DNA from 4 places in the Cellulosimicrobium sp. 72-3 genome. Region 1 is predicted to be linked to each of the others. Evidence: predicted binding sites of a transcription regulator. Region 1 holds the regulator's gene; each other region holds the start of a gene.
What was found. The regulator HrcA, encoded in region 1, represses chaperone genes, less so after heat shock. The targets are predictions, from matches to a motif close to TTNGCACTCGNNNNNNNCGAGTGCNAA.

Region 1 (7,696 bases):
CTGGCGCGGCGACGACTGGTGGGGGGTCGGGCCCGGCGCGCACTCCTACGTCGCGGCGGCCGGTACCGAACCTGCGGGGGCGTCGCCCGAGGACGCCCGCGTCGGCGTGCGGTGGTGGAACGTCAAGCACCCCCGCCGGTACGCGGCGCTGCTCGAGGCGGGCACGAGCCCCGCGGCGGGGCGCGAGCTCCTCACGCGCACGGAGGGCCGGCTCGAGCAGACGATGCTCGGCGTGCGGCTGCGCGAGGGACTCGACCTCGCGGTCCTCTCCCCGGCGGGACGCCACGCCGTCGCCGGGCTCGTCGCGAACGGGCTGCTCGACGGCCGCGCAGCGGTCGCCGGTCGTGCCGTGCTCACCCTGCGGGGGCGGCTGCTCGCGGACACGGTGGTCCGGACGATCACGGACGAGTGACGTCGGCCCGGGTCCACCGCGACCCGGGCGCGCCCCGCGAGGACGAGGCCCTCGGCGGCACCACCCTGCCCGCCGCCGCGCGACGGTCGCGGTGCTCGCCGCGCGGTCCGGGCCGTGAACCGCCAAGGTGGACCCAGCACGTCGACGGAGCGTGCAGCCCGCAGCACGTGACGACGAGGAACGAGGTGCACGATGACCGACCCTACGAACCCGGGCGGCGAGCCGCCCCGCGACGACGAGCACACCCCCGCCGACGGCGCGGGCGGCCCGCGACCGGACGCCACGCCACCGGCCGGTCCCGGACCCGGCCGGCCCGACGCCGCCCCGTCCGGGGGCGACGTCCCGCCCGCCTCGCCGTACGGCCCGGGCGGGGGAGCGCCGCACGACCCGGCCGCACCGCCGTCGGGCCCGCCCGCGTACGGCGCACCGGGTGCCTACGGCGCGCCGACCGGTGCGCCGGACGGCGCGGCCGGGGGACCGGGTACGCCCCCGCCGGGCGCGTACCCGCCCCCGTCCGGTGCGTACCCGCCGCCCGCCGGCGGATACCCGCCCCCCGCCGGGGGGTACCCGCCGCCGCCCGGGTCGTACCCGGGTGCCGCCGGAGGGTACGGGGGCCAGCCCGGCTACGCGGGCCCGGCGTTCGGCGTCGGCGACGCGATCTCCTACGGGTGGCGTCGCGTCACGTCGAACCTGGGGCCGTGGATCCTCGTCGCGCTGATCTTCCTCGCCGTCAACATCGCGTGGAGCTGGATCACGGGCGGGTTCGACCAGTTCCAGGACCAGTTCGACTACTCCGACACGAACTTCGCGGCCCTCGGCGGCCTCACCTTCACGAGCGTGCTGCTCGGGATCGTCGGCACCGCCATCGGCTACCTCATCACCGCGTTCTTCACGCGCGGCGCGCTCGACGAGGTGGACGGGCGTCGACCCGACGTCGCCGCGTTCTTCCGCATCGGGAACGTGCTCAACGTGCTGCTCGCGGCGCTCATCGTCGGCGTCCTGTCCGGCATCGGGCTCGTCCTGTGCGTCCTGCCCGGGCTCGCGATGCTGCTGTTCTCGGCGTTCGTGTACTACGTCGCGCTCGACCAGGGCGTCGACGCGATCACGGCGATCCGCACGAGCTTCTCGCTCGTCGCGAAGAACTTCGGGCAGGTGTTCCTGCTCCTGCTCGCCCTCGTCGGGATCAACATCCTCGGCGCGATCCCGTGCGGTCTCGGGCTCTTCGTGACGATCCCGCTGAGCTACGTCGCCGTCGGCTACGCCTACCGCCGTCTCACGGGCGGGGTGCCGGCCGCCTGAGACCCGGCCGACGCTGTCGCCGTGCCCCGGTACCGTCCGTCGGTACCGGGGCGCGGTGCGTCTCGAGCGCGGTACCTCACGCGCGGGGTGCGTCCCGCGCGCCCGCGACCGGTCAGGGCGCGGTGACGAAGTCGATGAGCTCCTCGACGCGCCCGAGCAGCGACGGCTCCAGGTCGGCGTAGGTGCGGACCGTGCCGAGGATGCGCTGCCACGCGCGGCCGACGTCCTCCGCGCTCTCCGCCGGCCAGCCGAGCTCGCGCAGGATCCCACGCTTCCACTCGGTGCCGCGCTCGATCACGGGCCACCGCTCGAGGCCGATCCGGGCCGGCTTCACCGCCTGCCAGACGTCGACGTACGGGTGCCCGAGCACGAGCACCGTGCCCGCGGGCGACCGCCGCAGCGCCTCGTCGGCGATCCGCCGCTCCTTGCTGCCGGGCACGAGGTGGTCCACGAGCACGCCCACGCGCCGCTGCGGCGTCGGGCCGAAGTCGGCGAGCGCCGCCGCGAGGTCGTCGACGCCGTGCAGCGGCTCGACGACGACCCCCTCCACGCGCAGGTCGTCGCCCCACACCTTCTCGACGAGCTCGGCGTCGTGCTTGCCCTCGACCCAGATGCGGCTCCCGCGCGCGACGCGCGCCCGCTGCCCGACGACGGCCCGCGAGCCCGAGGCCGTGCGCGTCGGCGCGGCGGGGGCGCGGGAGGTGACGGGCGGGGTGAGCTCGACGGGCGCGCCGTCGACCCAGAAGCCCGGCCCGAGCGGGAACGTGCGGGTCCGGCCCGCGCGGTCCTCGAGCACGACGACGTGCATCCCGCCCGACTTCTCGACCCGGACGACGGCCCCGACCCACCCGGTCTGCACCTCCTCGACGACGAGGCCGCGCTCCGCGGGCTGCGGGCGCGACACGGGCCGCGCGCGGTGGTGGGTGGGGGCGGGCGTGCCGCCGAGGACGTCGGAGCCGTAGCGGTCGAAGGACACGGCGTCACCCTAGGCCAGCGTCCGCCGCTCACCACCGAGATCGCCCCGTGCGTCGCCGGATCGGCCGCCCGCGGGAAGGTCCCGGGCGCCCGGACCGGCCGCGCACGGCGGCTCCCGGCGCGCGCGCCCCCGGGGCGGGGTGGTACCACGGACCGATGAGCCAGCAGCGCGCGGAGCCGGACCCGAACCGCTGGCGCGTGCTGCCGGTCTGCCTCGCGGTGGGCTTCATCACGACGCTCGACGTGTCGATCGTCAACGTGGCCCTGCCGTCGATCGAGTCGTCGCTCGACGCGGGCCCGACCCAGCTCCAGCTCGTCGTCGCCGGCTACACGCTCGCGTTCGGGCTCGCGCTGGTGCCCGCCGGGCGCCTGGGCGACGCGGGCGCACGACGACCGCTCTTCATCGCGGGCCTCGTGGGCTTCGCGCTCATGAGCCTCGCGTCCGGGCTCGCGCCGACCGACACGTGGCTCGGCGTCGCGCGCCTGCTCCAGGGCGTGAGCGCGGGCGTCCTCAACCCGCAGGTCGTCGGTCTCATCCAGCAGCAGTTCCGCGGGTACGAGCGCGGGCGCGCGTTCGGCATGTTCGGCGCGACCATCGGCGTCTCGACGGCGCTCGGGCCCCTGCTGGGCGGGCTCATCATCGCCGCGGCGGGCCCGGAGACGGGGTGGCGGTGGGTGTTCCTCGTGAACATCCCCGTCGTCGCCGTGCTCCTGCCCTTCGCGTGGCGCCTCGTGCCCGGGCCGCCGCGCACCGGCTCGGGCGCGGCGCGCGGGCCGCGCCGGCTGGACCTCGTCGGGCTGGGCCTGCTCGGCGCCGCGACCCTCGGCGTGATGATGCCGTTCGTCACGACGACCGGCCGCGGCGACGACGCGTCGCGCTGGTGGTGGCTCGTGCCGGCAGCGGCCGCCGTGGTGGCCGCCGTCGGGTGGGAGCGGCGCTACCAGCGGCGCACGGGCGAGGCCGTGCTCGACCCGCAGGTCGTGGGGCTCGGGTCCTTCCGCAACGGCGCGCTGCTCGGCCTCGCGTACTTCGCCGGGTTCACGGGCATCTTCCTCGTCGTCACGCTCTACCTCCAGGACGAGCTGGGGTACACGCCGCTCCAGGCAGGGCTCGTCGGCACGCCGTTCGCGGTCGCGTCGGGCGTGTCGGCGTGGTTCTCGGGCCGCTGGGTCGCGCGCTGGGGCCGCGAGCTCGTCGTCGGCGGCGTCGTGCTCGTGCTCGTGGGGGTGGTCGCGGCGGAGGTCGTCGTGCGCACGCTCGGGGACGACCCGGGCGCCGTCGGCCCGGCGCTCGCGGTCGCTCTGCTCGTCGCGGGCGCGGGCAGCGGGACGGTCATCGCGCCGAACCAGACGCTCACGCTGTCCGAGGTGCCGGTGAGCCGGGCCGGGGTGGCGGGCAGCATGCTGCAGCTCGGTCAGCGCATCGGGTCGGCCGTCGGGATCTCCGTGGTCCTGTCCGTCTACTACGGCGGGCTCGCGAGCGGCGACTCGGCCGCGGACGCGACCGGGCGGGCGCTCCTGGTGACGATCGGCCTCGTCGCGGTCGCGCTCGTCGTCGGCCTCCTTGACCTGCGTTCGCGACGAGCGGAGGACCGCCGGACGGGCCGCGCGGACGCGTAGGATTGGCACTCGGAGGTCGAGAGTGCCGACGCCCGCACGCCCGCCCGGGCGGCGACGGTGCGGCACGCGGGAGGTGGACGTGAGCGAGGAGCGCCGGCTCGAGGTGCTGCGGGCCATCGTCGAGGACTACGTCCTCACGCGCGAGCCCGTGGGGTCGCGCGTGCTCACCGAGCGCCACAGCCTCGGCGTCTCGCCCGCCACGATCCGCAACGACATGGCGGCTCTCGAGGACGCCGGGTACATCGCGCAGCCGCACACGTCCGCGGGCCGGATCCCGACGGACAAGGGCTACCGGCTCTTCGTGGACCGCCTCTCGGGCGTCAAGCCGCTGTCCGCGCCGGAGAAGCGCGCCATCGAGACCTTCCTGTCCGAGGGCGTGGACCTCGACGACGTCATCGCGCGCGCCGGGCGCCTGCTCGCCCAGCTCACCGGCCAGGTCGCCGTCGTGCAGTACCCGTCGCTGAGCCGGTCGGGCCTGCGCCACCTCGAGCTGGTGCCCGTCGGCGAGTCGCGGCTCCTCGTCGTCATCATCACGGACACCGGTCGCGTCGAGCAGCGCACGCTCGAGGTCGCGAGCCTGCCGGACGAGGGCACGCTCGTCGAGGTGCGCGCGCGGCTCAACGCCGCGGCCGCGGGCAAGCGCCTCACGGACCTCGCGCCCGGTCTCGCCGCCGTGACCGAGAGCTTCCACCCCGACGACGCCCCGCTCGTCCGCGCGGTGGGCGACCTCGTCGCCCAGACGCTCGCGGAGGAGAGCGAGGAGCGCCTCGTCCTCGCGGGCACGGCGAACCTCGCGCGCGCGGGCATGCGGTTCGAGCACGCGCTGCGCCCCGTCCTCGAGGCGCTCGAGGAGCAGGTCGTCCTGCTCGGGCTGCTCACCGAGATGGCCGCCGAGTCGGGCGTGAGCGTCCGGATCGGTCGCGAGACCCAGCTCGAGGGCCTCGCGGAGACCTCCGTCGTGACGACCGGTTACGGTAACGACGGTGACACGGTCGCGCTCGTCGGCTCGATCGGGCCGACCCGCATGGACTACCCCGGCACCATCGCGGCGGTGCGCGCGGTCGCGCGCTACCTGTCACGGGTGCTCGGCACGTGAGCCCCGCGGTCTCCCCGCCCGCGGCGGGCCCGCTCGACGACCACCCCCGACCCCTCCCGACCGGCCCCGCGCCGGCCTCACGACCCGCACCAGCAGAGAGTGACGTGTGAGCGACTACTACGAGATCCTCGGCGTGGCCCGTGACGCCAACCAGGACCAGATCAAGAAGGCGTACCGCAAGCTCGCGCGCGAGCTGCACCCGGACGTCGCGGGCGAGGAGGCGGGCGACCGCTTCAAGGACGTCGCGCGCGCCTACGAGGTGCTGTCCAACCCGGAGAAGCGCCAGCAGTACGACCTCGGCGTCGACCCCAGCGCCCCCGGCGGCGGGGGCGGCGGCCCCATGGGCGGCGGGTTCGGCTTCCAGGACATCTTCGAGACGTTCTTCGGCGGCGCCCAGGCGCAGCAGGGCCCGATCCCGCGCGCCCGCCGCGGCCAGGACGCGCTCGTGCGGCTCGACATCGACCTCTCCGAGGCGACGTTCGGCGCGCAGCGCGAGCTCCAGGTCGACACGGCGGTCGTGTGCGGCACGTGCGGCGGCACCTGCTGCCGCCCGGGCACCTCGCCCCGCACATGCGAGGTGTGCCACGGGCGCGGCACGGTCCAGCGCGTCGCGCGCTCGTTCCTCGGCCAGGTCATGACGAGCGCGCCGTGCGCCGCGTGCCAGGGCTTCGGCACCGTCATCCCCGAGCCGTGCGCGGAGTGCTCGGGCGAGGGCCGCGTGCGCAGCCGCCGCAGCATCACGGTCAACGTCCCGGCGGGCGTCGACACGGGCACGCGCATCAAGCTCACCGCGCAGGGCGAGGTCGGCCCGGCCGGCGGCCCCGCGGGCGACCTGTACGTCGAGATCCGCGAGCGCAACCACGACACGTTCGTGCGCCGCGGCGACGACCTGCACTGCACCCTCCAGGTGCCGATGACGGCGGCCGCCCTCGGCACCGTGCTCGAGCTGGAGACGCTCGACGGGCTCCAGGAGATCGACCTGCGCCCCGGCACGCAGCCGAACCAGATCGTCACGCTGAAGAACCTCGGCGTCGGGCACCTGCACGGCAGCGGGCGCGGCGACCTCAACGTCCACATCGAGGTCCAGGTGCCCACTGCCCTCGACCCCGAGCAGGAGCAGCTCCTGCGCTCGCTCGCCGCGCTGCGCGGCGAGGAGCGGCCCGAGCCCCGGCTCGCCGCCGCGCACCCGGGCGTGTTCTCGCGCCTGCGCGACAAGCTGTCCGGCCGCTGAGCGGGGCGCGCGCATGAGTGCTCCGGTGTTCCTCGCCGAGACGGGGACCGACGGCGTCGCGCCCGGCGACCGGTACGTGCTCGACGGCGCGGAGGGCCGGCACGCGGGCGTCGTGCAGCGCCGCGGCGCGGGCGAGCGCGTCGACGTCGTCGACGGCGACGGGCTCCGGCTGCGCTGCGTCGTCGAGCACGCCGAGTCGGGCCGCGTGACGCTCCTCGTGCAGGAGGTGGACCGCGAGCCGGCGCCGGACGTCGTCGTGACGCTCGTCCAGGCGCTCGCCAAGGGTGACCGCGACGAGATGGCGATCGAGGCGGCGACGGAGATCGGCGTCGACGCGGTCGTGCCGTGGCAGGCGGAGCGCTCCGTCGTCGTGTGGCGCGGCGAGCGCGCGGCGAAGTCCCGCGCGCGGTGGCTCGCGACGGTCCGCACGGCGACCAAGCAGGCCCGGCGCGCGCGCCTGCCTCGCGTCGAGGTCGCGCTCGACTCGCGCGGCCTCGCGGCGCGGGTCGTCGACGTCGTCGCGGCGGGCGGTCGGGCGATCGTCCTGCACGAGGAGGCGACGACGCCGCTCGCCGACGTCGGGCTGCCCGCCGGTCCGGCCACGGACGGCGCGCCCGCGCCCGAGGTGCTCGTCGTCGTCGGCCCGGAGGGCGGGATCTCCGACCGCGAGCTCGCCGACCTCACGGAGGCCGGCGCGGTCGCGGCGCGGCTGGGGCCCCACGTGCTGCGCACGTCGACCGCCGGACCGGTGGCCGTGGCGCTGCTCGCCGAGCGGCTCGGCCGCTGGGGCGTGGCCGGGACGCGTGGTCTAGCCTCGGGGTCATGACGAGCACCGACCTGCGCACAGACCCGGACTGCCTCTTCTGCCGCATCGTCGCGGGGGAGGTGCCGGCCGACGTCGTGGCGACCAGCGAGCGCTCGATCGCGTTCCGCGACATCGACCCGCAGGCGCCCGTGCACGTGCTCGTGGTGCCGCGCGACCACCACGGCGACATCGCCCAGCTCGCGGCGGCGGACCCGGAGCTGCTCGGCGACGTCGTCGCGCTGGCGGACGAGGTGGCGG
Region 2 (7,696 bases), 690 kb from region 1:
GCCGTCCGGCAGCACGGCCTGGTTGGCGGCCACGATGAAGCCCTCGGCCGGGTCCACGACGCGCGGCATCTGCTCGCTGGGGACGTAGCCCTGCCAGTCGTAGCGCTCGTCGGAGCCGTCGCGCGGCCACGTGCCGTCGGAGGGCACCTCGGCGTCGGGGACCGCCTGGCGCACGGGGATCTTCCCCGGCGCCTGGTAGCCGATGTGGCCGTCCGCGGTCGCGAAGACGATGTTCTGGGCCGGCACCTCGAAGAGCGCGGCGGCCGCCTGCATGTCCTCGGCGTCCTGCGCGAGGTTGAACGCGAAGACGGCGTCGGCGGTGCGGCCCGGCTCGAGCGCGGTCCACTGGAGCGCGACGGCGTACTCCCCCAGCCGCGTGTCCAGCGCGGGCGTGTCGACGGCCGCGTCCGTCGCCGGGATCGCCTCGGAGACGATCGGCCCGTGGAGCGTCGAGCGGACCTCGATCTCGATGTCGTCGCCCCCGGCGACGCGCAGCGTCTCGGTGCGGGTCTCCAGCGGGACCCACTCGTCGCCGCGCAGGTACGTGTCGTCGCGCACGCGCTCGACGAAGAAGTCGGTGACGTCGGCGCCCATGTTCGTCAGGCCCCAGGCGAGCTGGGCGTTGTGGCCGATGACGACGCCGGGGAAGCCGGCGAACGAGAAGCCCGCGACGTCGAACCCGCACGCCGGGGAGACCTCGTTGCAGTGCAGCCCCACCTGCGCCCAGATGCCGGGCGCCCCGAGGGCGAGGTGCGGGTCGTTCGCGAGGATCGGCTTGCCCGACGCCGTGTGCTCGCCGGAGACGACCCACGAGTTCGAGCCGGTGCCCTCGCCGCGCCCGATGAGCACGGGGACGGCGCCGAGCGCGCGGTCCGCGGCCTCGAGCGCGGCCTGGAGGTGGTCGGAGCCGTACTCGGCGCGGGCCTGCGGGCCCAGGTCGAGGGCGACCTCCTGCGGGTTCTCGAGCTCGCCGGGGTCGAGGATCGGCGCGTTGAGCTCGGACGGGTAGGCGGGGAACAGCTCCGCGACGCGCGCCGTGTCCTGGAGCGTGCCGTAGGCCAGCGCGCGGTCGAGCTCGTCGTCGTAGTTGCCGCGCAGGTCCCAGGCCATCGCCTTGAGCCACGCGAGCGAGTCGACCGGGTCCCAGGGCTCGGGCTCGGCGACGTCGACCTGCAGCCCGAGCACCGTGTACTCGAGCGCGATCTCCGACGGGCTGCGGTCCTCCAGGTAGGCGTTCACGCCCTCCGCGTACGCCTGGAGGTACGCCTTCGTCTCGGGGGAGACGACGTCCCACTCCTCCTCCGCGACCTGGCGCCAGCCGAACGTGCGCGTCACGGTGTCGGCGGCGATGGCGTCCGGGTTGTCGCCGACGAGCTCGGCGAGCCGCCCCGACGTGACGTGCCGGCGGTAGTCCATCTCGAAGAAGCGGTCCTGCGCCTGGACGTAGCCCTGGGCGCGGAAGAGGTCCTCGGGGGTGTCGGCGTAGATCTGCGGCACGCCCTGGGCGTCGCGCAGCACGGTCACCTCGCTGCCGAGGCCGGGCACGGAGATCTCGCCGGACGCCTGCGGGAGCGGGCGCCGGACGGTGACCACGACGAACGCGGCACCCGCGACGAGCGCGACGACGAGCAGCGCCGCCACGCCGATCAGGACGCGCCGGCGCGCGGACCGGCGACGGCGCCGCGGCGGGGCCGCGGCCTCGCCCGGGGTCGCGGGGTCGGCACCGGTGGCGGGGTCACCGGCGGGGGCCTCGGCGGGTTCGTGCGCAGACACGGATGCGAGACTACCCCGGCCCTGCCCGGGCGCCGGTCCGCGTATGATTAGCACTCGGAAGTTTCGAGTGCCAGGCGGTGTTGACACCGTCGACCAGGCCGAGACCGTCCCGATCCCGACCCGCCGGTGGCCGCCTCGACGGCCGTCTCGTGAACGAGGAGAACCCGTGCCCACCTACGCCTACACCTGCACCGCCTGCGGTCACGCCTTCGACATCCACCAGTCGTTCAGCGACGACGCCCTCACGGTGTGCCCCGAGTGCTCGGGCCGCCTGCGCAAGGTGTTCTCCTCCGTGGGCGTGACGTTCAAGGGCTCCGGCTTCTACCGCACGGACTCGCGGTCCGGCGGGAAGACGTCGACGGCGCCCGCCGCCTCGACGTCCAGCGCGTCGTCGTCCTCGTCGTCGTCGGGGTCGTCGTCGGGCGGCACGAGCTCGGGCGGCGCGTCGAGCAGCTCTGCCGCGTCGTCCTGACCTGAAGCGGCGCCGCCGGGTCGCTCGCCCCTGACGCGCCCCGGCTCCGGCGTCGGCGCCGCACCGGTGCGCGACCGACCACAGCGGGCCGGCCGGCTCACGGTGCGCGGGCCGCGCGCCGCGTCGTCCACAGACCGCCGCGCACCGCGGCCACCGGCTCGCCGCGCGCGGCTACCGTCGCGCCATGCCTCGCTCCTCCCGCCCGCCCGGCCCGTCAGCCCAACCCGGCCGCGCCGCCGCCCGGCGGCGGCTGCTGCACACCCTGTGGTGGCGGTCCCGGTTCGTGGTCGCGGCGCTGTGCTGCGGGCTCGCCGCGTCGGTCGTCGTCGGCGCGCTGCGGCCCCCGCCACCGCCGACGGCTCCCGCCGTCGTGACGGCCCGCGCCGTGCCGCCCGGCACCACGCTCGCGGCACCCGACGTGCGGGTGGACCACGTCCCAGCCTCCCTCCTGCCCGCCGGGGCACCGGCCCAGGCCGACGACGTCGTCGGACGCCGCGCGACCGTCGCCCTGCCGGAGGGCACGCTCCTCCAGGACGGCCTCGTCGCCGGAGGAGAGCTCGCCGCCGGGGCGCCCGACGGGACCGTGGTCGCGCCCGTCCGGCTCGACCCGGGCGTCGCCACGCTCCTCGGGCCGGGCGACCGCGTCGACCTGCTGGCCGCGGGCGACCCGGCCCTCGCGCCGGTGCCCACGGACTCCGCGCAGACGGAGGCCGCTCCCCCGGACGACCCGTACCTGGCCCGCGCCGCGGTCGTCGTGCCGGCGCCCGAGCCCGACGACGGCGGCGGCCTGCTCGGCACCGGTGGGTCAGGCTCCGACGTCGTGACGCTCGTCGCGGTACGCCCCGAGGAGGCCGTCCGGCTGGCGGCGCGGACCGGGCACGCCCCCGTCACGGCCGTCCTGGTCCCCTGACGACTCCGTGAGACCGCCGACCCGCCGGGCGAAGCCGTTGCCGGTCGCGGCGCCCGTTGGCAGGATCACGCGTGCACGTGTGGTGGCGCCGCCGCCACGCGTGCCCGTCGACAGGAGAGGGAAGCAGCACATGAACGGCGTGTTCCAAGGGTTCAAGGAGTTCGTGCTCCGTGGCAACGCGATCGACCTGGCGGTCGGCGTCGTCATCGGGGCCGCGTTCTCCGGCGTCGTCACGGCGATCGTCGAGGACTTCATCAACCCCCTCATCGGGGCGATCTTCGGCAAGCCCGACCTCACCGGCCTGTGGGACATCACGCTGCGCGCGGGGAACGAGGCGAAGGACATCCCGCCCTCCGTCATCTCCGTCGGCGGGGTCCTCAACGCGATCCTCCAGTTCCTCATCATCGCCGTCGCCCTCTACTTCGTCATCGTCCTGCCGATGAACAAGCTCGCGGAGCGCCGCAAGAAGGACGAGGAGCCCGAGCCCGAGGCACCTGCTGAGGACGTGCGCGTGCTCCAGGAGATCCGCGACCTCCTCGCCGCCCAGGCCGGCAGCGGCCCCGGCGCGGCGCCCGGCGGGACGACGCCCGGCGGGCCGACGCCCCCGCGGCACCTCTGACGCCGCTCAGCCGGTCGCCCGGCGAGCCGTCAGTGGCGCCCGTAGTGGGGCGGCACGTCGCCCAGCAGGCGGTCGTCGTTCTCGCCCGGCGCGCCGCGGCGGGGGGCTGACTCGTCGCCCCAGCCCTCGGCCCGCTCGTCGGCGCTCGTGCCGGGCACCACCGTGCTCTCGGTCCCCCGCCGCACGGCCCGCCGCGGACGCCGACGGCGCCCGGTCTCGGCCTCGGGCTCGGGCTCGGGCTCGGGACGGTCGCGCGCGTCGTCGGGCAGGTGCCGCGGGTCGGGGCTCGGGTCGGCGGTCGTGCTCACGCGTCCCATGGTCCCACCGGCGGGGCTACAGGTCCTCGTCGCCGTGCTGCTCGTCGTCGTCGATCACCGGCACGACGACGATCCGGTCGCCCCCGCCCGTCTGCGCGACGCCGCCCGTCTCCGGGAGCCGCGCGTCGCGCACGGCCTGCACGACCCGCCGGATGCGCTCGGCCTCCTTGGCGGGGTCGAGGAACGCGGCGGCGGACCAGACCTGCGCGACCGTCCAGCCGATGCGCTCGAGCCGCTCGGCGACCTGCCGGTCGCGCACGCGGACGCTGCGCTCGGCGACGTAGGCCGCGTCGTCGGTGAGCACGGCGACGAGGAGCTCGCCGGGCAGGTCCGGGTGGCCGACGACGAGCGGGATGCGATCGCCGTCGCCGATGCCGTAGTCGGTCTCGACGACGAGCCCCGCGCGCCAGAGCCGCTCGGCGAGGTCCAGGACGAGCCGGTCGGGGCTGCCGCCGAGGTCGACGCCGTTGCCCAGCGTGACCTGGTCGGCGGCGCCGCTGCGCTGCTCGGCCAGGTCGAGCACCTCGGCGAGCAGCCGGGCGCCCGCGCCGCGCAGGCGCTCGGGGTCGAGGTCGCCCGCCGTGAAGCACGAGACGACGTGGAGACGCCGCCGCGTCGCCCCGACGGCGTCGAGCAGCATGGCCTCGGCGCCCGGGGTGTTGAGGATGCCGAACCGGTGCAGCACGCGGCCGTGCGGCGTCTTCCCGAAGCCGACGGACAGCACGATCGTGTCGCGCACGAGCCCGGCGACGCCGGAGACGTCCGCGACGACGACCGGCTCCGCGCGGGCGCCGGAGAAGAACCCGGCGAGCGCCGGGTTCTGCCGGACCTCGACGAGGAGCGCGTCGCGGATGCGGTCGGCGTGCAGGGGCGTGACGGTGACGATCGCGAGGGACTCGTCCGGCCGGGTGAGCGCGTGCTCGATCGCGACCTCGACGACGCGGTCGACCTCGGCCTGCGTGCTCTCGACCGCGCCGGAGGCCGTGTCGGGCATCCCGGCGCCGTCGACGACGTCGAGCTGGACGAGGACCTCCGCGCGCGGCAGCGGCGACGGGCGCAGGACGCCCGCGTAGCCGTGCTCGGCGAGGAACGTGGTGACGAAGGGGTCGCGTCGCGAGCCGTCGGCGAGCAGCGCGACCGTGGGCAGGAGCTCGGCGAGCTCGCGCACGGTGTCCGTGGACGCCGCCCGCGGGTCGCCGACGGCGACGACCTGCCGCCCGCGCGCGAGCGCCGACAGCACGAGCTCGACGGGCGTGTGCTCGATCGCGTCGAGCACCACGAGGTCGACGGTGCGGGTCGCCGGCACGAGGTGCGGGACGAGCGTCGGGGTGGCGACGAGCACGGGGCGCAGCCGGCGCAGCACGGCGGGGTGCTGCTCCGCCGTCTCGCGCAGGCTCACGAGCCGGCCCTCGAGCAGCTCGGTGAAGAGGGCCTCCGCCTCGTCGCGGTGCTCGCGCATCGCGGTCCCGAGGTGGTCGCGGACCGCCGCCCGGACGGGCGCCGCGAGGGACGCGACGTGCGCGCGGTCGAGCTCGCGGAACCGGCGCGCGAGCGCGTCGAGGCCCGCGCCGTCCTGCCCGGCGAGCGCGTGGTCCTGCGCGAGGATCTGCTCGAACACCGAGCTCCACCAGGCGAGCTCCAGCTCGGGGCCCACCTCGTCGGGCTCGACGCGGCGTGCCGCGAGGTCGGTGAGGAGCTCGCCGAGGCCGAGGTCGGTGAGCCGGTGCTGGATCGCGGTCCGCGCCGGGAGCGCGTCGAGCGCGGCAGCGTCCTCCGCGAGCGCGTCGAGGCGGGCGGCGAGCGCGTCGAGCGGCATGTCGAGCAGCCCGCCGCCCGCAGGCGTGCCCGCGAGCACCGGCTCCAGCTCCTCGGCGTCGATGCGGACGGCCTCGTGCGTGTCCTCGATGGCCGACAGCCCCTCGGGCAGCACGGGCCAGCCGCCACGGGGGCACTGCTCCTGCCAGACGGCGCGCTGCGCCTGGACCTCGACGAGCGCGGCGTGCAGGTCGGGCACGCGGACGCCCGGCCGCACCATGTCGCGCGCCTGACGGCGCAGCCGGCGACGCGCGAACCAGCCCATCTCGATCCCGTGCTGCTCGCGCCACTGCTTCGTCGCGGTCGCCTCCACCATGTCCTGCGCGGTGCGCTCGAAGATGAGCGGCTGGAACACGTCGAGCGTGCCCCGCATCCCGCCGAGCATGGTGAGCTGGTCGCCCCACTGGCGGAGCGTCGTCGCGGTCGTGAGCCCGGTGCGCTCCGCGACCTGCTCGACCTGCGCGCGCAGCTGCGGCAGCGTGTGGGCGCGCAGCCGCTCCACGCGCACGAGGGCGTCATGCGCCTCCTGCGGCGTGGTGAGCGCCGCGCCGTACCAGGGGGTCGACGTCGCGCGGGCGGTGAAGGCGCCGAGCATCGCGGCCTCGCGCAGCTCTGCGGCGACCCGCTCGCGCTGCGGCCCGACGGCGAGCACGACCTCGGTCGTGAGCCGTACCCGCGTATCCGGCGCCGGGCGCTCGGCGGTGAGCCGCGCGAGGGCCTGGAGCGCGTCGTACGCCGACACGCCCCACGGGTCGCGCACGAGGTGCAGCGCCTCGATGTACCCCGCGAGCCGGGCGCGCGCGCCGAGCAGGGCGTCGCGCGTGCGCACGAGGTCGTCGTCCTCGACCGGCTCCGGCTCGGTCGCCATCGCGGCGAGCAGCCGGTGCGAGGCGGTCTCGCGCCACGTCGGCTCGGGGGCGACGTCGAGCGCGAGCCCGTCGAGGCCCAGCGCGTCGAGACGGGCCAGGAGCGCGTCGGCGGCGCGGCGGTGGCCCGGCACGTAGAGGACGTGGCGTCCCGACGCCGCGGCCTCCGCGACGACGGCGGCGAGCGTGCCCGCGACGTCGGACCCGGTGGGGGCATCGACGAACAGGTGCGAGCCGGTCGCGAGGACGTCGACGACGTGCCGCTGGGACGGGTCGAGGTCGCCCGCGCCGCGCTCGAGCACGGGGTCGGCGTCGCCGACGCGCGGTGCGGGAAGGTCGGCCCGCAGCGCAGCGGCGGACCGCTCGTCCCCGGCGAGCGCCGCGACGACCTCGTGCCGCTCGAGCGCGGGTGCGAGCTCGTCGAGGTCGTCGACCAGCACCTGGCCCGGGTGCACGAACGTCCCGACGAGGACCCGGTGGGTGAGGTCGAAGTCGTCGAGGACCGCCTGCCCGAGGGCCGCGATCCGCCGGGTCGCGTCGCCCGGGTCGAAGCCCGCGCCGGTGAACGTGGACCGTGCCAGCGTCACGGGGTCGAGGAGCGCGCCGTGCGCCCGGAGGGTGCGCGCGAGGAGCGGGTTGATCTCGGCGGTGGGCTCGAGCGTGAGCTCGTAGTCCGTCTCGCCGTCGCCCCGGGGCGTGACGGTGAGCGGGCGCAGCAGGACGGGCGCGCGCACCGTCCGGGGTGCGGGCTCCTCCTCGGGGCCCGGCACGCCGTCGGACGGGTCGCCGGGGCGCGTGAGCAGCGCGTCGGCGGCGTCGGGTGCCGACGCCGCGGGCTCGACGTCCGTCGGGCCGCTCGCGTCCCCGTCGGCGGGCACCACCGTGGGCGCGCGGCCGGCGACGCGGGCGAGCGCCGCGACGTCG
Region 3 (7,696 bases), 1.5 Mb from region 1:
TTCAAGCTCCTGCAGCAGGGCGCCGGGAACGTGTACTTCGCGGGCGACTGGATGTCCGAGATCTCGGCCTGGCAGCACGGGGCGTTCTGGGCCGCGCGCTACGCCGTCCAGGCGCTGCACGCGCGAGTCATGGCGTCGTGACCGCCCACCGCACGCAGCGCTGACGGGACGACGACGGCCCGGCGCCACCCGCGAGGGCGGTGCCGGGCCGTCGGTCGTGGTGCTGCACGCTCAGAAGCCCGTGTAGTTGGGGGCCTCGACCGTCATCTGCACGTCGTGCGGGTGGCTCTCCTTGAGCGACGCCGATGTGATGCGGATGAAGCGCCCCTTCTCCTGGAGCTCGGGCACGGTGCGGGCGCCGACGTAGAACATCGTCTGGTGCAGGCCGCCGACGAGCTGGTGCGCCACGGTGCCGAGCGACCCCTTGTAGGGCACCTGGCCCTCGACGCCCTCGGGGACGATCATGTCGTCGCTCGTGACCTCGGCCTGGAAGTAGCGGTCCTTCGAGTACGACTTCTTGCCGCGCGAGGACATGGCGCCCATGGAACCCATCCCTCGGTACGCCTTGTACTGCTTGCCCTTGACGAGGATCGTCTCGCCCGGGGACTCCTCGGTGCCCGCGAGCATCGAGCCGAGCATCACCGTCTCCGCGCCCGCGACTATCGCCTTCCCGATCTCGCCCGAGTGGCGCATGCCGCCGTCGGCGATGACCGGGACCCCGGCCGGGCGCGCGGCGAGCGACGCCTCGTAGACGGCGGTCACCTGCGGGACGCCGACGCCCGTGACGATGCGCGTGGTGCAGATCGAGCCCGGTCCGACGCCGACCTTGACCGCGTCCGCGCCCGCGTCGACGAACGCCTGCGCGCCCTCGCGCGTCGCGACGTTGCCGCCGATCACCTGGACGTCGCGCGTCGCCGGGTCGGACTTGAGGCGCGCGACCATCTCGATGAGCATCCGGACGTTGCCGTGCGCCGTGTCCGCGACCAGCACGTCGACGCCCGCGTCGATGAGCGTCGTGGCGCGCTGCCACGCGTCGCCGAAGTAGCCGATCGCGGCGCCGACGAGCAGGCGGCCCTGGCCGTCCTTCGACGCGTTGGGGAACTGCTCGGACTTGACGAAGTCCTTGACCGTGATGAGCCCGGTGAGACGGCCGTCCGCGTCGACGAGCGGCAGGCGCTCGAGCTTGTGCTTGCGCAGGAGCGCGGTCGCCTCCTCGCGGGAGATGCCCGCCGGGCCCGTGATGAGCGGCTGGGGCGTCATGACCTCGTCGACCTTCGTCGTCGCCCACTCGGCGACGGGCGTGAAGCGCAGGTCGCGGTTGGTCACCATGCCGATGAGGCGGCGCTCGGCGTCGAGGACCGGGAAGCCGGAGATCCGGTACTCGCCCGCGGTCTTGTCGAGCTCCTCGAGCGTCGCGTCCGGGCCGATGGTCACCGGGTTGTCGATGATGCCCGTCTGCGTGCGCTTCACCAGGTCCACCTGGAGCGCCTGGTCCTCGATCGAGAGGTTGCGGTGCAGCACGCCGATGCCGCCCTGGCGCGCCATCGCGATGGCCATGCGCGACTCGGTGACGGTGTCCATGGCCGCCGAGACGAGCGGCACGCGGATCGAGATCTCGCGCGTCAGGCGCGTCGTGGTGTCGATGTCCGACGGCGCCAGGTCCGAGTAGCCGGGCTGCAGCAGGACGTCGTCGTAGGTGAGACCCAGGAATCCGAAGGGGTCACGGTCGGGGACGGCGGCGGGGACGGGCGAGGCGGTCACACCAGGATTCTACGCCGGGGGCCCTCGCCGTATTCCCGCTCGGTCCCTGCCCGCCCGGGCCCGGGAGGCACGGACGGGCGGGAGGTACGTGGACGCGTGGGCGCGCGCCCCGCCCGGCCGGGCGGTCCCGCGGACGGCTCAGCGCACGACGGCGAGGAGCTCGTGCAGGAGGCCCGTGAAGCTGCGCACCCGGTGGACGGTCGCGGCGAGCGGGAGCTCCTCCGCGGCCTGGTCGCTCGGGAGCCCGACGAAGAACGGCAGGCTCGGGTTCGCGTCGTGCGCGGCGTGCACGATGCCCAGGTCGGGGCGCGCCTGCGTGGTGACCATGGCGACGGCGGACGGCCGCACCATCGTCACGATCTCGAGCGTGCGGTGCACGTTCGCGGGGCCGGTGACGATGCGCGCCATCGCGCCGTGCGAGGCGAGCGACGCGGCGAGCGCGTGCGCGGCGAGCGGGAGCGGCTCGTCGGGCGCCGCGAACACGAGCACGATCCGCCGCATGCGGCTCGGGTGGTTCCGGGGCGGCCCCCCGGCGGCCACGATCGCGTCCTCGCTCGCCTGCGTGTACTCGCGCAGCGCGACGAGCGTCGCGTTGGCGAGCACGACCTCGGGCACCTCGCCGGGGCCGGCGAGCACGGTGCGCTCGGCCAGGCGCTCGAGCGCGGGCTCGACGAGGTCGGACCACCACGCGGCCGGGTCGCCGCCCGTCGGGATGCGCAGCAGCCGGTCGCACGCACGCTGGTCGTAGGCGATCGCGGCGTCGACGACGTCGGAGACGCGCGTGGGCCGCGGCCCCTCGCGGACGCCGACCGGACGGGGCCCCGCGGTGCGTGCGGGCTCGCCCCCGGGGACGGCGCGCAGGAACGGGCGCGACGGCGGCGGCTCGGGCGCCTCGTCGTCGGCCTCGGGCTCGTCGGCGTCGAGGTCGCCCGCGCCGTCGGCGCCGCGGTCGTCGAAGGAGATCGCGCCGCGGTTCGCGGCGAGCTCCTCCTCGTCGGCGGCGAGCGCGGCGCGGGCCGCGTCGGCGGGCGCGACGCCGTCGAGCGTGAGGCGGCGCATCACGACGAGGCGAGCGACGTCGTCGTCCGTGTAGCGCCGGTGGGAGCCGGCCCGGTGCTGCGAGGGGCCGAGGCCGTAGCGACGGTCCCAGGTGCGCAGGGTCGCGGGCGCGACGCCGAGCCGGCGCGCGACGGCGGCGACGGCGAGGCCGGGAGACGAGGTCATGCTCGGTCGGGCTCCCTCGGGGTCGGGGGCGGACCGGACTGAGGTCATGGATCGATTCTGCCGAGCGGGCACCCGTCTCGCCACCTCGTAGAGGTCACAGTCGTGCACCCTTCGCGCCACACCCGCGCCGTATTTGTTCGCTGCACGCGCAAACGCGCCGGGCGCCGCCGATCGCGTCAGCGCGCCGGGAGCAGCCGACGCGGTTGACCCCCCTCGCACCGCTCCACGAGCGGTTCAACCTGCTCGTTCACTTTTTCCTCACAGGGGGCTTGAACAAGTCTTGCAACGCTTGTAGGTTGTTCGGCATGGCAGAGATCTCGAGGCTCCCCGGGCCCGTCATGGAGCTGTGGGAATGGCAGTACCAGGGTTCGTGCCGCGACGCGGACGACACGTTGTTCTTCCACCCCGAGGGTGAGCGCGGCTCGACGCGACGACGGCGAGCGGAGGCCGCGAAGGCGATCTGCCACTCGTGCCCCGTGATGATGCAGTGCCGCGAGCAGTCGCTCCGCGTGCGCGAGCCGTACGGGGTGTGGGGCGGCCTGAGCGAGGACGAGCGCGCCGCCATCCTCGCGGGCGGCGCCCGCCGCACCGGCTGACGCACCCTCTCCCCGGGCACCACCGCGGTGCCTTCGCGCCACCAGCAGACCTGCACGGCCCCGGTCCGACGTCGTACCGGGCGCACGTGCGCACGACCCGTGGGACCACCGGTGGGGCGACCGGCCACGGAACGCAGCAGGGCCCCACGACCGTCGGTCGCGGGGCCCTGCTGCTGAACCGGGTCGGCGTCAGCCGACCACCACGGCGAGGATGTCGCGCGCGGACAGGACGAGGTAGTCCTCGCCGCCGTACTTGACCTCGGTGCCGCCGTACTTGCTGTAGATGACCTTGTCGCCGACGGTCACGTCGAGCGGGACGCGGTTGCCGTTGTCGTCGACACGGCCCGGACCGACGGCCAGGACCTCGCCCTCCTGGGGCTTCTCCTTGGCGGTGTCCGGGATGACCAGGCCGGATGCGGTCGTGGTCTCGGCCTCGAGGGCCTTCACGACGATCCGGTCCTCGAGCGGCTTGATGGGGACCGACACGTCGGACCTCCCCTTTCGCGGTGAGAACTGCAACGGATGGGTCGAGCGCACCGGCTGGCCGTCGTCGCGGGTGCCGGACAGCCTGGTCGCACGTGGTGCCGCCTCCGCGAGCGGTGGCGGCACGTCTCAAATCTAGGTCCCGGTTAGCACTCGGTCAAGGCGAGTGCCAACGTCCGTCCTGCGGACGATCCGGGCTCCGGCTGCGCGTGGTCCCCGGCCCCCGTGGAAGGATCGACGCCATGGACGCCGCCACGCTCACCAAGCTGCTCAGCCCCGAGGGCTGGGCCCTGCTCGGCGCGCTCCCGCCGTACGACGAGCAGCAGGCGCTCGTGCTCGCGGCAGGGCTGCGCGCGAAGGGCGTCGACCCGGACCTGGCCGCCGCGGCCCTCACCCAGTCCCGGCTGCGCGCCGCGGCGCACGGCAAGCTCGGCGCGTTCGCCGACGGCATGCTCTTCACGCAGGCGGGGCTGGAGCAGGCGAGCCGGCTCGTCGTCGCGGGCCTGCACGCCCGGCGGTACCAGGAGGCGGGGATCCGGCGCGTCGCGGACCTCACGAGCGGGATCGGCGTCGACGCGCTCGCGTTCGCCGCCGCGGAGCTCGAGGTGCTCGCGACCGACGTCGACGAGCTCACCGCGGCGATCGCGACCGTCAACCTGCGCCACTTCCCCGAGGCCGAGGTGCGCCACGGCGACGGGCTCGCGCTCGACCTGGAGGGCGAGCGGATCGAGGGCGTGTACGCCGACCCCGCGCGCCGCACCCGCGCCGGCACGCGCGTGTTCGACCCGAAGGCCTACGCCCCGCCGCTCGACGCGGTGTGGGCGCTGCGCGAGCGTGTGCCCGCGGTCGGGATCAAGGTCGGCCCGGGCATCCCGCACGCCGGCCTGCCCGAGGACGCCGAGACCGAGTGGGTGTCGGTCGACGGGGACGTCGTGGAGGCCGGGCTCTGGTTCGGCCCGCTCGCGCCCGAGGGACCGGGCCGGTCGGCGCTCGTCCTGTCGTCGTGGACCGGGCCCGACGGGACCGCGCGCACCACGACCCGACGGATCGCCCACCGCCCGGGCGACGCGGACGTGGTGCCCGAGGTGGGCGCCGTCGGGCAGTACCTCTACGAGCCCGACGGCGCCGTGATCCGGGCGGGGCTCGTCGCCCACGCGGCGCGCGGGCTGGGCGGCCGCCTGCTCGACCGGACCATCGCGTACGTGACCACCGACTCCCCCGCGCCGCTCGACGCGACGGGGCTCGCGGACGGGCTCGCGCGCGGCTACCGCGTGCTCGACACCATGCCGTTCGGCCTCAAGCGGCTGCGCTCGTACCTGCGCGAGCGCGGCGTCGGTCGTCTGACGATCAAGAAGCGGGGCACCGCCGTCACGCCGGAGCAGCTCCGGCGGCAGCTCGCCCTCACGGGCGACGCGACGGCCACGATCGTCCTCACGCGCGTCGGCGGCTCCCAGCAGGTGCTCGTCGTCGAGCCGCTCTCCACTCCCCCGGCCGGCGCCGGGCAGGACGGGCCCCGGTGAGCGCCCTGCCGCGCCGCACGGCGATCCCCTTCGCGCGCTCGGAGCGCTCGACCGTCGGGCTCGAGTGGGAGCTCGCGCTCGTCGACGCCGACTCGGGCGACCTGCGGCAGGTCGCGCAGACCGTGCTCGACGCCGTGCGCCCGGCCGACGGCGGCCCGCACCCGTCGATCAAGCAGGAGCTCCTGCTCAACACGGTCGAGGTCGTGAGCGGCGTGTGCCGCACGGTGGGCGAGGCCGGCCGCGACCTGCAGCGCTCGGTCGAGGAGCTGCGCGCCGTGACGGACCAGCTGCGCGTCGAGCTCATGAGCGCGGGCACGCACCCGTTCGCGCGCTGGGCGCAGCAGAAGGTCACCGACAAGCAGCGCTACACCACGCTCATCGACCGCACCCAGTGGTGGGGGCGGCAGATGCTCATCTACGGCGTGCACGTGCACGTCGGCATCGAGGACCGCGCCAAGGTGCTGCCGATCCAGCGCGCGATGCTCACGACGTTCGCCCACCTCCAGTCGCTCTCGGCGAGCTCGCCGTTCTGGGGCGGCAAGGACACCGGCTACGCGTCGAACCGCGCGCTGATGTTCCAGCAGCTGCCGACCGCGGGCCTGCCGTTCCAGTTCGGGACGTGGGAGGAGCTCGAGGGCTACGTCGCCGACATGCTGCACACCGGCGTCATCGACGCGTTCGACGAGGTGCGGTGGGACCTGCGGCCCGCGCCGCAGTTCGGCACGCTCGAGACACGCATCTGCGACGGCGTCACGAACATCTCCGAGCTCCTGGCGCTGGCCGCGCTCACGCACTGCCTCGTCGAGCACTTCTCGACGATGCTCGACGAGGGGCGCGAGCTGCCGAGCATCCCGCCGTGGTACGCGCAGGAGAACAAGTGGCGCTCGGCGCGCTACGGCATGGACGCGATCATCATCCTCGACCGCGAGGGCAACGAGGAGCTCGTGACCGACGCCGTGGGGCGGCTGCTCGTCGAGCTCGAGCCCGTCGCGGCGCGCCTCGGGTGCCTCGACGAGCTCGACGGCGTGCGCACCATCGTGCGGCGCGGCGCGTCCTACCAGCGGCAGCGCGCGGTGGCGCGGCGCCACGGGGGCGAGCTGGACGCCGTCGTGCGCTCGCTCGTCGCCGAGATGCGGGCCGGCCGGCCCCTGTGACCCGGCCGGGCCGTCACACGTGCGTGACGGTGAGCGGCATCGACGAGTCGACGCCGATGTCCAGGCTCGACGGCGCGACGCCCGCCCGCACGACGGCCGAGCCGAGCGCGGCGATCATCGCCCCGTTGTCGGTGCAGTAGCGGATCGGCGGGATGCGCAGCTCGATGCCCGCCTCCGCGCAGCGCTCCGCGGCCATGTCGCGCAGCTGGGAGTTCGCGCTGAACCCGCCGCCGACGACGAGCGTCGAGACGCCGTGCCGCTCGCACGCGGCGATGGTCTTCGCGGTGAGCACGTCGGCGACGGACTCCGCGAAGGAGGCGGCGACGTCGTGCACGGGGATCTCCTCCCCCGCGTCCTGGCGGGCCTCGACCCAGCGCGCGACGGCCGTCTTGAGGCCGGAGAAGGAGAAGTCGTACGCGTGCTTCTCCTGGTCCTTGCGTGCGGTGAGGCCCCGCGGGAACCGGATCGCCGTGGGGTCGCCCTCGCGCGCGAGGCGGTCGATGTGCGGGCCGCCGGGGTACGGCAGGCCGAGCAGGCGCCCGACCTTGTCGAACGCCTCGCCCGCGGCGTCGTCGAGCGTCGAGCCGAGCTCGGTGACGGACGTCGCGACGTCGTCCACGAGCAGGAGCGAGCTGTGCCCGCCGGACACGACGAGCGCCATGACGCGCTCGGGGAACGCGCCGTGCACGAGCTCGTCGACGGCCGCGTGGCCGATGACGTGGTTCACGCCGTAGAGCGGCTTGCCGAGCGCGAGCGCGAGGGCCTTCGCGGCGGAGGCGCCGATGGTCAGCGGGCCGACGAGGCCCGGCCCGGCGGTCACGGCGATCGCGTCGACCTCGGAGAGGTCGACGTCGGCCGTGCCGAGCGTGCGCTCAAGCGTGGGGATCATCGCCTCGAGGTGGGCGCGCGACGCGACCTCGGGGATGATCCCGCCGTAGCGCGCGTGCTCGTCCATGGA
Region 4 (7,696 bases), 770 kb from region 1:
CGCGGAGCGCGTGACCTTGACCGGGTCGTTCACTCCGGCGGCGAGGAGGTCCTCGTACACACCGGTCGCGGCGTTGAGGCCCTGGCCCGACGGGAGGTTGCGCACCTTCTCCGCCACGACGCCACCCTCGAGGCCCGCGTTGACCGCGATCTGCTTGAGCGGGGCGTCGATCGCGGCGCGCACGATCTGCGCACCGGTCGCCTCGTCGCCCTCGAGCTCGAGCTTCTCGAACGCCACGGCACCGGCCTGGATGAGCGCGACGCCACCACCAGCGACGATGCCCTCCTCGACGGCAGCCTTCGCGTTGCGGACGGCGTCCTCGATGCGGTGCTTGCGCTCCTTGAGCTCGACCTCCGTCGCGGCACCCGCCTTGATGACGGCCACGCCGCCGGCGAGCTTCGCGAGGCGCTCCTGGAGCTTCTCGCGGTCGTAGTCGGAGTCCGACTTCTCGATCTCGCCACGGATCTGGTTGACGCGACCCTGGATCAGGTCGGCGTCGCCCGCGCCCTCGACGATCGTGGTCTCGTCCTTCGTGACGACGACCTTGCGCGCCTGGCCGAGCAGGTCCAGCGTCGCGTTCTCGAGCTTGAGGCCCACCGTCTCGGTGATGACCTGGCCGCCGGTGAGGATCGCGATGTCCTGGAGCATGGCCTTGCGGCGGTCGCCGAAGCCCGGGGCCTTGACGGCGACGGACTTGAACGTGCCACGGATCTTGTTGAGCACCAGGGTCGCGAGCGCCTCGCCCTCGACGTCCTCGGCGATGATGAGGAGCGAGCGGCCGGCCTTCATGACCTGGTCGAGGACCGGGAGCAGGTCCTTCACGTTCGAGATCTTGGACTCGACGATGAGGACGTACGGGTCCTCGAGCACGGCCTCCTGGCGCTCGGGGTCCGTCTCGAAGTAGCGCGCGAGGAAGCCCTTGTCGAAGCGCATGCCCTCGGTGAGCTCGAGCTCGAGGCCGAACGTGTTCGACTCCTCGACCGTGATGACGCCCTCCTTGCCCACCTTGTCGAGGGCCTCGGCGATGAGCTCGCCGATCGCGGGGTCGCCGGCGGAGATGGCGGCCGTGGCGGCGATCTCCTCCTTGGTCTCGATGTCCTTCGCGGCGTTGAGCAGCTGCTCCGTCACCGCGTCGACGGCCTTCTCGATGCCGCGCTTGACGGCGATCGGGTTGGCGCCGGCCGCGACGACACGCAGGCCCTCGCGCACGAGCGCCTGGGCGAGCACGGTCGCGGTGGTCGTGCCGTCACCCGCGACGTCGTCGGTCTTCTTGGCGACCTCCTTGACGAGCTCCGCACCGATCTTCTCGTACGGGTCCTCGAGCTCGATCTCCTTGGCGATGGAGACGCCGTCGTTCGTGATGGTCGGCGCGCCCCACTTCTTGTCGAGCACGACGTTGCGGCCCTTGGGGCCGAGGGTGACCTTGACGGTGTCGGCGAGCGTGTTGAGCCCGCGCTCCATGCTCCGACGAGCCTCCTCGTCGAAGGCGATGATCTTGGCCATGGGGAATGATCCTCCGCTGGTGGCGTATGGCGGTCGGCCGGCGCCCGCGACGGACGGCCCACGACGGCGGCGTTCATGTCACGCCGCCAGGGCGGGCCTCACCTGTCGACCTGGTGGGTTGCGCCGCAGCCGCCTGAGCGGCTGCCTGCGCTGGTCACTTCTGTCACTCTCGTGACGAGAGTGCTAACGCCATTATTGGCACTCGCACGGTGCGAGTGCAAGACAGCGGCGCGCCACGCCGCCGCGTATCGCGAGGGGCGAAACCGAGCGCCGCGCGGCTCGCTCTAGGATGCGCGGTGTGATCCGCGCAACACCGCCGTGGCGCCCCCTCGCAGCCCTGGCCGGCTTCGTGCTGGTCCCTGCCCTCGGCCTGACCGCCGCGACCGCGGTCGCGGCGCCCTCGGGCGAGCACATCGACCTCTACCAGGACGGCGTCGCGGTGACGACCGGGCCCGACGGCGGCCCCGCGGTGCTGCGCCTCGCGCCCGGCGTGGGCGCGACCTACCTCGAGGGCAGCCGCGTGCTCGACCCGGCGGCGCTCGACCCCGGCGCGCTCGCCGCGGGCGTCGACCCCGCGGACGGCGAGGCGGACCGGCTCGCGCAGGTCGCCGGGGCGCGCCTCGACGCGACGGCCCTCCTCGACCCCGGTCTCGCCCACCAGACCGCCACCGCGTCGCGGGCCTGGCTCGCGTCCGGCGTCGTACCGGGGACAGGCGGGCCGTTCGCCGCGCTCGGCGAGGCGGCCCTCCTCGACCTGCGCGCGCTGACGCTCGACGACGGCGCCGCCCTCGCCGCGCCGTCGCCCAGGTGGCGCTACGTGTGGCCGCGCGACGCGTCGTTCACCGCGGCGGCGTTCGCACGCACCGGTCACGTCGACGACGCGCGCGCCGTCCTCGGCTTCCTCGCCCGGGTCCAGGAGGACGACGGCTCGTTCCACGCGCGCTACCTCCCCGACGGGTCGGGGGTCCCGGACGACCGGGGCATCCAGTCCGACGGCGTCGGCTGGGTCCTGTGGGCCACCGACGTCGTGCTGGAGGAGACGCCCGCCGCGGACCGCCCCGAGGTGGCCGCCGAGCTGCGCCCGCTGGTCGACGCCGCGACGGACCACGCGCTCGGGCTCGTCGACGGCGAGGACCCGCTGCCGCCGCCGTCGAGCGACTACTGGGAGGTCGAGCCCACGTCCCTCACGCTCGGGACCGCCGGACCGCTGCTCGCGGGCCTGGAGGCCGCGGCGGACGTGTACGCGGCCGCGGGCGAGGCGCCGCGCGCGCACGAGGCGACCCTCGCCGCCGCTCGTCTGCGCATGGCGGTCGAGCGCTCGTTCGGGTCCCAGGGCTACCCGCGCCACGTCACGGGCGGCGCGCGCGACGCCTCGACCGCGTTCGTGCTGCCGCCGTTCCAGCCGGAGCCGCTCGCCGGGGCGGACGAGGCCTGGCGCGCGTCCGTGCGCGAGATGCTGCGCCCGGCCGGCGGGCTCGCGCCGGGCGCGGGCTGGCGCGCCGACGGCATCTCGTGGACCCCCCAGACCACGCTGTACGCGCTGGCGGCGGCGTCGTCGTCCGACCCCGAGGACCGCGCCGACGCCGAGGAGTGGCTCCGCTGGGTCGACGACCACCGCACCGCGTCCGGGGCCATCCCGGAGAAGGTCCTCGCCGACGGCTCGCCCGCCGCCGTCGCGCCGCTGTCGTGGAGCTCCGCGCTCGTCGTGCTCGCGCTCGTGGAGCTCGGCAACCAGGGCACGCCGGGCGGCGCGGGCTGACGGTCCTCCTGGGCTCTCCCGGTCCGCCGCGGCCGGCGCGCCGGGGCTACCGGGTGGTCGCGCCGCTCGTCGCGACGGGCGCCAGGTCGGGCGCGTCGCGCACGTCGAACTCGCGCCTCAGCACCCGTTGCGCGGCGTACCAGCCCCCGAGGCCGTGCACGCCCGGCCCGGGCGGCGTGGACGCCGAGCACAGGTAGACGCCCTCCAGCCCGACGGCGTAGGGGTCGAACCGGGGCGTGGGCCGCGCGACCATCTGCCACATGCTCACGGCACCGCCCGCGATGTCGCCGCCCACGTAGCTCTCGTCGTGCGCCGCCATCTCCGCCGCGGGCACGCAGCGCGACGCCACGACGACGTCCCGGAAGCCCGGCGCGAACCGCTCGACCTGCGCGACGACGTCCTCCGTCACGTCGCGCGTCGACCCCGCGGGCACGTGCGCGTAGGTCCACAGCGGGCGCAGCCCGCCCGCCCCGCGCCCGGGGTCGACGACGGTCGGGTCGCTCACGAGCACCACGGGCCGGGCGGCGTGGCGACCGGCCGCGACGTCGGCCTCGCTGCGCGCCATCTCGGCGCGCGTCCCGCCGAGGTGCACGGTCCCCGCGCGCCCCACCTCCGGGTCTGCCCAGGGCACAGGCCCGGAGAGCACGAGGTCGACCTTCGCGGCGGCGTCGCCGTGCCGGAACCGGCGCAGCGCGTCCTCCGCGCGCGGCGGGAGCCGGTCCGCGAACACGTCCGCGACGACGCGCGGCGTCGTGTCGAACACGTAGGCGCGAGCCCGCGGGAGGTCGGCGCGCGAGCCGACCCGGTGGCCCGTGACGACGTCGCCCCCGTGGGCGCGCAGGTCGTCCTCGAGCGCGGCGACGATCGCGCCGGAGCCGCCGCGAGGCAGCGGCCATCCGCCCGGCGCGTGGCCGAGCGACGCCAGCAGCACCGCCGTCCCGGCCGCGGCGAGCGACGGGAGGCGGGAGATCGCGTGCGCCGCGACGCCCGTGAGGAGCGCGCCGGCCTCGTCGGTGCGGAAGCGCCGCGTCCACGCGGGGCTCCCCTGCTCGAGCACCGCCGCGCCGAAGCGGGCCGTCACACCGGCGCCGCCCGGCGTCAGCACACGCCCCGGCACCGACCGCTTGTCTCCGAGGGCGACCGCGACGACGTCGCGCCACCCCGCGGCGAGCGGGCCGAGCAGGGCGCGCCAGGCGGCGCCGTCGACCCCGAGCCGCTCGACCGTGCGCTCGAGCTCGTGATAGGCCACGCCCGCGCGACCCCCGTCGAGGGGGTGCGCGTACGAGACCTCCGGCGCGAGCAGCTCTACGCCGCGCGCGCCGAGGTCGAACGCCTCGAAGAACGGCGAGGCCCACGCCATCGGGTGCACCGCCGAGCACACGTCGTGCACGACGCCGTCGGCCAACCCGAGGTCGAGCGTGCGGGCTCCGCCGCCCGACGTCGGCTGCGCCTCCAGCACGCGCACGGAGAGACCGGCGCGTGCGAGGGTCACGGCGGCGGCCAGGCCGTTGGGGCCCGAACCGACGACGACGGCGTCGAGATCCTCCGTCACGCGACCCTCGGAGCCGGGCTCAGAGCGGCCGCACCTGCTCGGCCTGCGGGCCCTTGCTGCCCTGGCCGAGCTCGAACTCGACCTCCTGGCCCTCGTCGAGCGTGCGGTAGCCGTCCGTCTGGATCGCGCTGAAGTGCACGAAGAGGTCCTGCCCACCCGCTGCGGGCGTGATGAACCCGTAGCCCTTCTCGGCGTTGAACCACTTCACGGTCCCCTGAGCCATGTACGTCTCCTCGTGCATCGTCGCCCGCGAGGCGACCGCCGCCCCGTGGTAGCCCGAGCCTAGCCCGCAGGCGGCGTGCACGGAAGGTCGAACGGCAGGTGGCGCTCGTCGGACTCCGGGCCGAACGAGCAGGTCACGCGGGTGCAGCGTCAGGTCGTGGTGCCACGGCCGGGGCGGCCCGGGGGTCCGGGTCAGCCGACCGGCGCCAGCTCGGACTTGATGATCACCGCGACGTCGCCCTCGCGCAGGCTGTCGACCTGGACGACGTTCTCCGCGGGGATGCCCAGCGTCGCGGCGACGGCGGCGGCGGTGTCGCTCCGCTCGGGCACGTACCAGACCGTGGTGACGTCGACCGGCGCCGGCCCGTTCGTGTAGTCCGTGGCGACGGTGTTGCTGAAGCCCTGCGCGTCGAGGGCGTCCTTGCCCTTGGCCGCCTCGCCGCCGATGCCGCTGTCGTTCAGCACGCGGACGTAGGCGCTCGGGTCGGCCGCCGCCATGAGCGTCGCGAGGTCCGGGGTCTCGGGCGTCTCCTCGGTCGCGGGCGGCTCCTCCGCGGCCGGCGGCTCCTCGGTCGCGGGCGGCTCCTCCGCCGCGGGCGGCTCCTCGGTCTCCGCGGGCGGCGGCTCCGTGGACTGCGCCTGCGGCGGGTCGTCCGTGGCACCGTTGTCGGACAGCAGCGCGACGCCCCCGTACGCGAGGCCGGCGAAGACGACGGCGACCAGCAGGAACGGCCACGTCTTGCTCCACCCGCTGCGCGGCGTGCGGTGCACCCCCACGGGCGCACCCTGCGGCGCGGGCGCGTCGAACTCGTCGGGCGCGTACGGGTAGCGGCTCTTCGTCACGGCGACAGGGTAGCCCGGTCGGGGCTCTCGGCTAAACGCCCTGTTCGCCCGGACTTCACGCGCGGCCCGTCGTCCCGGGTCAGAGACCCTCGAGCCGGCGCGCCGTGCGCGCCCGCTGCCGGGTGGACCGCATCCGCCGCAGCCGCTTGACGAGCATGGGGTCGTGCGCGAGCGCGGCCGGGGAGTCGATGAGCGCGTTGAGCACCTGGTAGTAGCGCGTCGCGGACATGTCGAACAGCTCGCGCACCGCCTGCTCCTTGGCGCCCGAGTACTTCCACCACTGCCGCTCGAACGCCAGGATCTCCTGGTCCCGCTCGCTCAGGCCCGACGCCGGCGCCTCCGAGGTTGTCGGGTCGCCGACCGCGTCGGGTCCGTCGAGCACGTACGCCGCCTCGCTCATCGTTCCCTCCCTGCACTCTCTCGTCACCGGACCTGCGCACTCCCGCGCGCGGCCGCCTCCCAGCCTACGCACGAACCACACCCGTGTCATTCGTCCTCGCCGCACGCTCCGGACGTGCCGAGGACGCCGGTTAGGCTCGGGGCCGTGGAGAGCGCACCCGCCCAGCCCGTCGCCGTCGACCCGGTCGCGACCGCCTCGACGGCCGACCCCCGCCCGGCCCTCGCGAGCATCATGGCGCCCGACTGGGCCGAGGCCCTCGCGCCCGTCGAGCCGCAGCTGCACGCGCTCGGCGACTTCCTGCGCGCCGAGGTGGCGGCCGGACGGGAGTACCTCCCCGCGCCGTCGGCCATCCTCAACGCGTTCTCGCGCCCCCTGGCCGAGGTGCGGGTGCTCGTCGTCGGGCAGGACCCGTACCCCACGCCCGGGCACCCGATGGGGCTGTCGTTCTCCGTGCAGCCGCACGTGCGCCCCGTGCCCCGCTCGCTCCAGAACATCTTCGCCGAGCTCGCGGACGACGTCGGCGCCCCGACGCCCGCGAACGGCGACCTGTCCGCGTGGAGCGACCAGGGCGTCATGCTCCTCAACAGGGTGCTCACGGTCCGGCCGGGCGAGCCCGGGTCCCACCGCGGCCAGGGCTGGGAGGCCGTCACCGAGGCGGCGATCCGGGCGCTCGTCGCGCGCGACGCCCCGCTCGTCGCGATCCTCTGGGGTCGCGACGCCGCGACCCTGCGCCCGATGCTCGGCGACACCCCCGTCGTCGCGAGCGCCCACCCGAGCCCGCTCTCCGCGCGCCGCGGGTTCTTCGGGTCGCGCCCGTTCTCGCGGGTCAACGAGCTCCTCCTCGCCCAGGGCGCCGCCCCCGTCGACTGGACCCTCCCCACCACCTGACCTCCGCCCGCCCCCCGTCTCCGCCGAGCAGGTGGTCCTGGCTCGTCCGCGCCGCGTGACGCGCCAGAACCACCTGCTCGACCCGCCAGGATCGCCGGGTCGACGGCACGCCGCCCCGCAGGAGCAGAATGGGGCGGGTGACGACGCAGAACCCGACGACCACTCCCCTGGCCGGTGACACCGCCGACGCACGCCGACCCGACGACCCCGCTCCGCGCTGGACGAGCTACGTCGCGATCGGCGACTCGTTCACCGAAGGGCTGTGGGACCCGTATCCCGGCGAGGAGGACCACCAGCGAGGATGGGCCGACCTCCTCGCCCAGCACCTCGCGACCCGGCGCGTCGCCGCCGGCGAGGACCCGCTGCGGTACGCGAACCTCGCCATCCGCGGACGCAAGCTGCGCTCGATCCTCACGGAGCAGGTGCCGGCGGCGCTCGAGCTCCGGCCGGACCTCGTGAGCGTCATCGGCGGCGGCAACGACATCCTGCGGCCGAACGCCGACGTCGACCGCCTCGCGCGCAACCTCGA

Region 2: the regulator HrcA is predicted to act here: its motif matches at 1,821-1,847, upstream of HKK73_RS14880 (FmdB family zinc ribbon protein).
Region 3: the regulator HrcA is predicted to act here: its motif matches at 4,211-4,237, upstream of groES (co-chaperone GroES).
Region 4: the regulator HrcA is predicted to act here: its motif matches at 1,699-1,725, upstream of groL (chaperonin GroEL).

Annotation. Positions count from the first base shown of each region.
Region 1 is NZ_CP053419.1:2,636,550-2,644,245, reverse strand. Features, by position in the region: gene hemW (radical SAM family heme chaperone HemW) at 1-412, shown strand, start outside; gene HKK73_RS11995 (hypothetical protein) at 605-1,711, shown strand; gene HKK73_RS11990 (DUF3097 domain-containing protein) at 1,824-2,687, opposite strand; gene HKK73_RS11985 (MFS transporter) at 2,843-4,306, shown strand; gene hrcA (heat-inducible transcriptional repressor HrcA) at 4,386-5,402, shown strand; gene dnaJ (molecular chaperone DnaJ) at 5,509-6,633, shown strand; gene HKK73_RS11970 (16S rRNA (uracil(1498)-N(3))-methyltransferase) at 6,647-7,459, shown strand; gene HKK73_RS11965 (HIT domain-containing protein) at 7,456-7,696, shown strand, end outside.
Region 2 is NZ_CP053419.1:3,330,747-3,338,442, forward strand. Features, by position in the region: gene HKK73_RS14875 (penicillin acylase family protein) at 1-1,650, opposite strand, end outside; gene HKK73_RS14880 (FmdB family zinc ribbon protein) at 1,940-2,245, shown strand; gene HKK73_RS14885 (SAF domain-containing protein) at 2,430-3,155, shown strand; gene mscL (large conductance mechanosensitive channel protein MscL) at 3,286-3,774, shown strand; gene HKK73_RS14895 (hypothetical protein) at 3,804-4,082, opposite strand; gene HKK73_RS14900 (hypothetical protein) at 4,108-7,696, opposite strand, start outside.
Region 3 is NZ_CP053419.1:1,178,374-1,186,069, reverse strand. Features, by position in the region: gene HKK73_RS05365 (FAD-dependent oxidoreductase) at 1-141, shown strand, start outside; gene guaB (IMP dehydrogenase) at 232-1,761, opposite strand; gene HKK73_RS05355 (MerR family transcriptional regulator) at 1,900-2,985, opposite strand; gene HKK73_RS05350 (WhiB family transcriptional regulator) at 3,291-3,581, shown strand; gene groES (co-chaperone GroES) at 3,771-4,067, opposite strand; gene HKK73_RS05340 (hypothetical protein) at 4,307-5,584, shown strand; gene HKK73_RS05335 (glutamate--cysteine ligase) at 5,581-6,738, shown strand; gene tsaD (tRNA (adenosine(37)-N6)-threonylcarbamoyltransferase complex transferase subunit TsaD) at 6,752-7,696, opposite strand, start outside.
Region 4 is NZ_CP053419.1:3,410,363-3,418,058, forward strand. Features, by position in the region: gene groL (chaperonin GroEL) at 1-1,503, opposite strand, end outside; gene HKK73_RS15225 (glycoside hydrolase family 15) at 1,793-3,262, shown strand; gene HKK73_RS15230 (NAD(P)/FAD-dependent oxidoreductase) at 3,309-4,814, opposite strand; gene HKK73_RS15235 (cold-shock protein) at 4,834-5,037, opposite strand; gene HKK73_RS15240 (LytR C-terminal domain-containing protein) at 5,229-5,879, opposite strand; gene HKK73_RS15245 (DUF3263 domain-containing protein) at 5,959-6,279, opposite strand; gene HKK73_RS15250 (uracil-DNA glycosylase) at 6,508-7,167, shown strand; gene HKK73_RS15255 (SGNH/GDSL hydrolase family protein) at 7,296-7,696, shown strand, end outside.